One region of the Massilia genomosp. 1 genome, then DNA from elsewhere that is predicted to be linked to it. Evidence: predicted binding sites of a transcription regulator. Region 1 holds the regulator's gene; the other holds the start of a gene.
The links. The regulator FNR, encoded in region 1, switches genes on or off when oxygen is low (the NO sensors DNR and NnrR bind a similar motif). The targets are predictions, from matches to a motif close to TTGATNNNNATCAA.

Region 1 (4,209 bases):
GCAGGCGCTGGCGATCAAGGCCGACGTCCAGCAAGCAACAAACTAAACGGGGGAGTGTCGATGCGTCTTGCGATGAAAGTACTGTGGCCCGCCTTCCTGGCGGCGATGCTGGCCGAAGGCTGTTTCTTTGCGATGTTCGATCCGCGCGAAGAACTGCACATGGGGCAATTGGCCTTGACGCCGATGGCGGTGTACACGATCGGCTTTTTCTTCTTCTGGATTTTTTGCGCGCTGGCCAGCATGCTGACCTATTATCTGGTGGTGGTGCCGGACGATCCGCATCCGCCGTTCTAGCAACGGCACCGTCCTGACAGCTCGCCCGTGGCTCGGCTATCATGCTCGCCTGGACGCAACCGGGACGGCAAGGATGATCAGCGAGAAAAACTGGGACGCCGCCTTCGGCGATTTCTATCTGCACGACTGTGCGGTGCGCAGCAAGCATGCCTTTTCGTTTGCTTGTATCGAAGCAGTGGACGACTTTGCCGTGGAAGAACCGAACAAGCGGATGGTGAATGTCTTCACCGATACCGGAGAAATCGATTACAAGGAATACACGGGATTCGCTTGGCCTTTTCTGGCCGTTGCGCGCCAGCCGCTGGAGCAGGCGGTCATGGTCGGCGCGCGTGGCGGCGTCGCCGTCCTCGGCAGCGGTCAACGCGGCATGGAAGCGGCAATCCCGATGGGTAGCGCTACCGCTGCGCTCGTTACCTCCGTAAACGCGCTCGCCACCATCGACGGACTGGTCTACGCAGCGGGTCCCTGGCGCGCGGTGTGCCGCAGGACCGCGTGCGGTGTCTGGGAAAGCCTGGCAGGCCGGGACACGCTGCCGGAACCGGAGCGAGACGCTCACGGCTCGAATGATGAGGGCTTCGACGTCATCGATGGCTTCAGCGCCCGGGACATCTACTGTGCGGGAGGCAAGGGCGACGTCTGGCGCTTCGACGGCGTGCGCTGGCACCAGTGCCGCGTACGGGTCGATCAGCATATCCAGGCGATCTGCTGCGCCGGCGACGGCTATGTCTACATCGGTTTGCAAGGCGGGGGCATTTTGCGCGGGCGCGAGAATTTGTGGAAGCTCATTCAAAAAACGACGCTGGCACGGCCCTTCAACGATATGGTGTGGTTTGCGGACAAGGTCTGGTGTAACTCCGACGACGGGCTCTGGACCATCGGGAATGGCAAGCTGGCGGACGCGGACGTCCCGCCGGAGGCGCGCCACCGTTCGCGTGTTCTGGCGGTGGGAGATGGCGTGATGCTGTTCGCCGGCAGATATGGCGCCGTGGTCTTCGATGGCAAGGAGTGGACACCGCTCGTGCCCGACGCCCCCTGACAGGCCGTTGAGCGCACTGGCATTGAACTATACTGTCGCGCTAGTGTCCAATCAACAACTCGAACCACGGCAGAATGGAACACCCGGATGATAAACATCGATATTCCAACTTCCAACAAGCAAGTTTTCTTGATCGGCATGCTGTTCGCGGTGCCGCTCCTGCTCACCACGGGCTTCTATTTCCTGACCCCGCATACAACAACCCCGACGGCGACGGAAACCGGCTTTGTCAGCGGCATGCTGATTGCATCGGCATTGCTGGGGCTGCTTGTATGCACAAGCATGTTCATCCGTCACTCGGTCGAGCTGACAGCCGATGCACTGGTCATCAAGCATGCCTTCTACACCTTCAGGGTCGAGCGCGCCTGCATCCAGGGGGCGGTCATCACGCGCAGTGGCGATATGAGCAGCCTGGCGATGTCGACCAAAAGAAACGGCATTGCCGCCTTCGGCTACTATTCGGGCTGGTTCAAGGTGGCACACGGGGAGCGGGCGTTTATGGCCATTTCGGGCGCGCCGGTTGTCATGCTGCGTTTCACGGGCCATCCAAAGTGCGCGCTGCTGGCCGTGAGCGGCAGCGCCACCCTCGAAGCCGAGCTTGCCGCCTGGCTGCGGGAGGGATCAGGCGCACCGGCGCAGGGTGGCGCCGGCCCGTAACGCGGCCGGCTCACGCCATCGGGCTGCACTGCTCGGTGCCGGCGGCCAGCGCCTTGAGCATGGCCGGGTCGAGCAAGCTCAGTTCGCGCTTGTCGACGCTGATCCAGCCCTGCTTTTTAAAGCGCGACAGCAGGCGGCTGATGCTTTCGATGGTCAGCCCCAGGTAATTGCCGATATCTTCGCGCGACATGCGCAGCTGGAAGCTGGTGGCCGAGTAACCGCGCGCCGCGTAACGCGCCGACAGGTTGACCAGGAATACGGCAAAGCGCTGCTCCGCCCGCATATTTCCCAGCAATAGCATGACATTTTGCTCGCGCGTGATTTCCTGGCTCATGATGCGGTGGAAATGGCGCAGCAGGGTCGGCACTTGGCCGAACAATTCTTCCAGGCGCGCGAACGGGATTTCGCACACTTCGCTGTCTTCCAGCGCGACCGCGTCGCAATGGTGGCGGTCGCCGCTGATGGCGTCCATCCCCAGCAGTTCGCCGGCCATCTGGAAACCGGTAATCTGCTGCTCGCCGTTGGCGTTGACCTGGTAGGTCTTGAAGTGGCCGAAGCGGATCGCGTACAGGTTGCGGAACGGCTCGTCCATCTGGTACAGGCGTTCGTCGCGCAACAGGCGGCGGCGCTTGCCGATAATGTTGTCGAGCCGGGTGATATCTTCGCTGTCGAGTCCCATTGGTAGGCACAGCTGATGCATGCTGCATCCTGCGCAGCTTGCCTTGAGTGCGGCGACGTTCAGCATGGCTGCCGGAACGAATGGGAGAGGCTGAGGCATAGGGTCTGACGGTTTGTGGCTTGAGCCGTATGATACCCCACAGCGACTCCGGCGCACAGGCGAATACCGGAACAGATGGGGCTGTTTGCCCGATACAGATGCGTGTTTTCCCTGCCGGGCATGCATTTTGCGCATTTGCGTTGTGCATGTCTTAACAAGGCAATCCATACCCCTGCGCATGGTGCGGCGCCGGCCTCAGCGCGGGCGGAAACGCACGTCGACCGTCGACACGTCGCCGCTGATCTTGGCTTTCTTGGGTTTCTTGGGTTTTTTCAGCACCTCGCCGGCGGTGTTGGTGAGGGGTACCCTGTGTTCCGGCGAGAAACCAGGCTCCTCGATGCGTTCCAGGGTTTGCTTCGTCAGAATTTCGATGGCGGCGAGCAATTGCACCTCATCCGCGCAGACCAGCGAGACCGCTTCGCCCGAGGCCCCCGCGCGGCCGGTGCGGCCGGTGCGATGGATGTAGTCTTCGGCCACGATCGGCAGGTCGAAATTGACCACCTGCGGCAAGTCGTCGATATCGAGCCCGCGCGCGGCCACGTCGGTCGCCACCAGGATCTTCGCTTCGCCGGCCTTGAAACGCTCGAGCGCGCGCAGGCGCGCCGGTTGCGGCTTGTCGCCGTGAATCGAATCGGCCGCGACGCCCTGCGCCTGCAAGGTCTCGACCAGCTGGTCCACGCCCTTGCGCGTCTTGACGAACACCAGCACCTGGCCCCAACGGTGCTTTTTAAGCAGGTACAAGAACAGTTCCGGCTTGCGTTTTTTGTCGACCGGCACGACCCACTGGCGGATGCGCTTGACGGTGCTGTTGCGCGGGCTGACCTCGATGCTCAAGGGGTCGCTCAGCAGCTTGCCGGCCAGGGCGCGGATCTCGTCCGAAAACGTGGCTGAAAACAGCAGGGTCTGGCGTTTTTTCGGCAGGGCGGCGAACACGGCGTCGAGTTCGCGCGAAAACCCCAGGTCGAGCATGCGGTCGGCTTCATCGAGCACCAGGGTTTCGAGCTGGTCGAACTTGAGCGCGTTCTGGCGGTACAGGTCGAGCAGGCGGCCGGGAGTGGCCACCAGCACGTCGAGTCCCTTGCGCAGCTTCATCATCTGCGGATTGATGCTCACGCCGCCGTAGGCCACGTGGGTGCGCAGCGGCAAGCCGGCCCCATAGGCGCGGAAACTCTCATGCACCTGCTCGGCCAGTTCGCGCGTCGGCACCAGCACCAGCACGCGCACCGCATTGGCGCCGACCTGGCCCTGCAAGGTCAGGCGCTGCAACAGGGGCAGGGCGAAGCCGGCGGTCTTGCCGGTGCCGGTCTGGGCGGCGGCCATCATGTCGCGCCCGGCCAGCACGGCGGGAATGGCTTGCGCCTGCACTGGCGTGGGCGTGCGGTAACCGAGCGCGTCCAGCGTGCGCACGAGGGGATCGATCAGACCGAGGGAATCAAAAGACATG
Region 2 (4,209 bases), on a different contig from region 1:
CGTCCTGCTCGAGCCGCGCCACGCTGTAATACACCACATCCTGCATCAGCGCGCCGCTGTTCGCACTGCCGCGCTGGTGTACGCCGGCGTTGGTGAACGTTTCCGCATCCTGCCGGATCAGGCTGGAATTGGCGTTGCCGCTCTGGGTGGCGACGGCGCTGCGCTCGGCATGGGCCGGATGGGCCGGAAAAAACAGGCTGGTGCTGGCGGCGAGCGCCGCGAAAAAGGTTTTCATGGAGATGCTCCCGGAGAGGAAAGGGGCGGTGCAAGAGGCGTTCAGCGCCCCTGGTGCTGAATCAGCGTGGCAGTTTTTCCGCTGCCCGATTGGCTTATCCGCGCGTTGCCTTCGCGCCCGTATTGCGCGATGCGCGCCGTGTTCAGGCTGCCGAGCTGGTCGACATCGGCGCGGTGGCCGACGCCCTCCTGCACGATGCTGGCCTGGTTGTCCTGCCCCGCCTGGCCGACGCTGGCGTGGTTGCCCTCTCCGCTTTGCAGCAAGTCCAGGGTGTTGGCGCTGCCTTCCTGGCGCAGGGTGGCGCGCTGCAACGCGCCGCGCTGCGCCAGCGTGATCCGCTGGGCGGCCCCGGCCTGGACCCCCTCGAAAACGTGCTGCCGCCCGGCCTGCTCGATGGTGGCGCTATTGCCGGTGCCTTGCTGGCGCAGCGCCAGGGCATGCGCTGGCGGCGCCGCGCCGGCCAGTTCGGACGGCGCCAGGTCGCCCGCGCGCGCCAGGCCGGCCGCGCACAGGCTGGCCAGGGCCAGGGCGGCGCGCAGCCGCCTTGTCATCCGCGCTGTCATGGCTGCGCTCCCGCGCCGCTGGCGGCCTGGGTCGCCGGCGCAAAAGGCGCGCGTTCGGCGAGGTAACGTTGCAGCACCGGATTGCTCCACTGCGACTCGTCCTGCAGCGCCCAGCTGCCTTCGCGCAGGCCCTCGACGATCAGGTGGGCGACGCCGGCTTCGAGCGCTTCGCTGACGCACAGCTGGGTCGGCTCGTTGCGCGTCATCCCGCCTTCCAGCTCCAGTAAATTTTTCACATTCACGAACTTGAAGACGCTCGGATGGATCTCATAGGAGTAGATGGTTTTTGTGGTCGACACGCTCTGCAAGACTTGCCCACCGCGAATATCGATGCTGCGCAGGTTCACCGTGACCTGGTCGACCCGGTATTGCGTGCTCATGCCAATGCCCAGGAAACGTGCGCCCGCGCCGCCGGTGCGTACATTGCTTTCGTAGGCAACAATGCCGCCTTCGATCAGCAGCGACGCGGCCAGCAGCGGCGCAATCTGCACCGGCGCCGCGTCGGCCGGTTGCGGCATTTCCAGCGCGCGCACGATCTTGCGTTCGGTAAGCAGGTTTTGCAGGTTCTCGCGCTCGACCGGAATGAACCAGCCCGATTCCTTGAGCGCCTTGACCAGCATCGACGACGCGCCCTGCGTCACGGCGGTGGAGAACGAGCTGTCCGGGGACGGCTTGTACTGTCCGGTCTGGTCGCGGATGCCATACACGGCGACGGCGACCTTGCCTTTCGGGGCGGGCAGGTTCAGCAGGTCGCGCGTGACCGGCGTGGCGGGCGCCAGTTGCGCCCCGGCCGTCACGGCTGATGGCGGATGGCGGAATGTGCAACCGGCCAGCAGGCTCGCTCCGGCCGCGACGGCGATCGCCCAGCGCCGGGGGTTCATTGCGCCACCTCGAAGGTGGTGGTGGCGCCCGTGGACCTGTCGGTCGTGGTGATGCGCAACATGCCACCGCCGAGGTCGATGACGGTGATGGTGAAGTTGGCGGTGGAAAAAGTTCCCGGCACCAGCTTGCCATCCTGCCCCAGCAATTTGGAGGTGGCCGCGGAGGCGAGTTGACTCAGCACAGTGCGTTCGAGCGTTTGATTGAACTGTGCGAGCGGCGACTGGTCGAAGATAGAAGAACCGCCCAGGCCCGAGCTTTCCTTGTGCTTGCTCGTTGCGGTTGCGGCGGCCAGCAGGTTGGCGCCGTTGGCGGGGTAGCCGCCAAACGAGGGGTTCACTGCTTGGTACACGAGTTCGGTCGCGCTGGCACTGCCCGCCAGTACGGCGAGGCACAGCGTGGCTGCGCGAAAAATGGAAGGGCATGGCATGGTTGATTTCCTTACATAGATTGAGTCGGTGGAGACAGCGTCAGAATTCGTCGGGCGCCAGGTCGGCGTCGTGGGTGCTCTTGCGCTCGGCGTCGGCTTCCAGCACCGCTTGCCAGGTTCGTTCGGCGGCCTCTTCGCTGAGCGATTTGATGGCCGCGCGGGCGGCCGGCAGGCGCGTTTCGAACACGCGCCGCTGGGCGAAGTCGATGCGCACTTCGCTGCCGCGCCGTGCCGACGGGCGTTCGACGATGGCGAGGGTGAAGCGTTCACTGCCTTCTTTTTCGCGCCACGCGGCCATGAAATACTGGCAGAAATCATGGCCGCCGACGGTGATCGACTGGCTGGTGACAACGCCGCTGTCGGTGTCGGAGGCGAGGGCGGGCCGGCCCTGGTCCAGCGTGTCCCTTGCGTCTTGCGGCGCAGCTTGCCCGGCTGTCGCGCCGAGCATGCAGCCGAGCGACAGCGCGCACAGGGCAAGTAGCTTGGTGGTCTCGGGCATACGACCTCGCGGTTTGTTGTTCTTGTGTTGTCGCCAGAAAAATCGGCCACGGCGGTGCTGATGAGAGTCGAGTTTATCGAGCGAGACCCCGCTGGCTTTGATGGCTGTCAAAAATTCAAGGCCGGGATGTCAAGCGCTTCGGCTGGCTAAAAATCAATACTGGCGCGCGGAAATTTGACCGGGACAAGATCTGTCCCAAAAGAAAATCGCGCCGCCGTGAGGGGCGGCGCGATCACGCTGCGGAGAGGAGGAGACTGACGCTATCCAAGTAGCGCGGGCAGCGGACCGGTGTGTTGGGCGCGCATGGTCGCGTGTTGGCGATGCGCGCCATGCAACGCGGATCAGCGCCGTGCGCGAGGTGGTGCTCGCGGGCCTGAGGTGGGATACCGATTACCGGCCCCCGCTGGCTGTGTCCTGGATCGAACAGGGGCTGCCCCTGGATCAGGAACTGGTCGACTTGCTGATCGGGAGCGGCAATAACAATGGCTGGCCGCAGCAGCGCCGTCATCAGGCCAAGGCCCTGGTGCGCCGCTGGTGGCGTGAAGGGCGCCAGCCGGTTGGCTGAGCATTCGACGGCGCATGTGCAACGCATGCGTTGATGACGCGCGCCTTGCCCTGGTTGACCTTGTCGGGGCGCCATGTTCCAGTCGTCGGCGCTGCCCCGCCGCGAGATGGCAAGTGCAACCTTCCCATGTGTGTGTGAAGCGTCCGGCTGTGTCGCGGGTTGACATGTGAAGCACCTTGGCTTGACGCGTAATGCGCGTCGCCGCAAGCGCTTGCGGACCGTCCGCGCCCCGCAAGCGGCCCCGGCCTGTGTTGGCACGCCGCTTGCTCAAGCAGCTTGTAGCGGTACTCGTTCCGCCGCCCGCGTCGCCCCACACTCAAGGAGATTCTCATGACACAAGCAAGCACGCCAACCGGCATCAGCAGCGCCATCGACGGCGCCAATTCCGCCATCCTGAACGTCACCTGGGACGGCCCGATCACGGACGGCAACGGCGCCTTCCTGATCCAGTTCGTCTCTCGGGCCAACCCGTCCGCCACCCCGGTGCCGGCGCCCAACCAGCCTGCCGGCGGCTTTCCCGTCAGCGCTGCCGGCAATAACTACAGTGTGCCGCTGACCTTCCCCTCGGCCGATGCGGCGAAGAACTACAGCGAGAATTTCCAGGCCCAGGTGCAGGCCAACGCGACCGCGCCGACTACGCCGAGCGCATGGGGCCTGCAAGTGTGGTGGAATATTGGTTTCGCCATCACGGTGACGATCGGCAGCACCTCGCTCACGCTCAGGGAGCTGCCCAACGGTATCTACTCGCTGCCGGTGTCGGTCGACAATCCGCTGACGGTCACCTACGCCGACCTCAAAAGTTTTGTCGCTAAATTACCCGGCGCCATCAGCTTGCCGACCAATTTCCCGAATAATCAACCGATCAGCAGCTCTCTGCAGGTCACCGCGTTCGCCATCGACGTCAAGCGCGCCACGTTCGAATTCGATTTCACCGCCCTCATCAAATGGGAAATTTTCACCGGGCTGACGGTCGACAGCATCGGCTTTGACATCCAGCGCACCAACGGCGTCAATTTGCTCGCTGCTTGAGCGAGTCCA

Region 2: F1735_RS11545 (CsgE family curli-type amyloid fiber assembly protein) is a predicted target of FNR. The motif match lies at 2,704-2,717, and genes of this name have one in related genera.

Annotation. Positions count from the first base shown of each region.
Region 1 is NZ_WHJF01000090.1:11,879-16,087, forward strand. It holds gene F1735_RS25555 (FixH family protein) at 1-46, shown strand, start outside; gene F1735_RS25560 (hypothetical protein) at 73-294, shown strand; gene F1735_RS36800 (hypothetical protein) at 368-1,330, shown strand; gene F1735_RS25570 (hypothetical protein) at 1,460-1,987, shown strand; gene fnr (fumarate/nitrate reduction transcriptional regulator Fnr) at 1,998-2,765, opposite strand; gene F1735_RS25580 (DEAD/DEAH box helicase) at 2,961-4,208, opposite strand.
Region 2 is NZ_WHJF01000024.1:38,329-42,537, forward strand. It holds gene F1735_RS11525 (hypothetical protein) at 1-235, opposite strand, end outside; gene F1735_RS11530 (curli fiber surface-exposed nucleator CsgB) at 277-798, opposite strand; gene F1735_RS11535 (CsgG/HfaB family protein) at 795-1,679, opposite strand; gene F1735_RS11540 (curli assembly protein CsgF) at 1,676-2,107, opposite strand; gene F1735_RS11545 (CsgE family curli-type amyloid fiber assembly protein) at 2,148-2,606, opposite strand; gene F1735_RS11550 (hypothetical protein) at 2,956-3,171, shown strand; gene F1735_RS11555 (hypothetical protein) at 3,502-4,200, shown strand.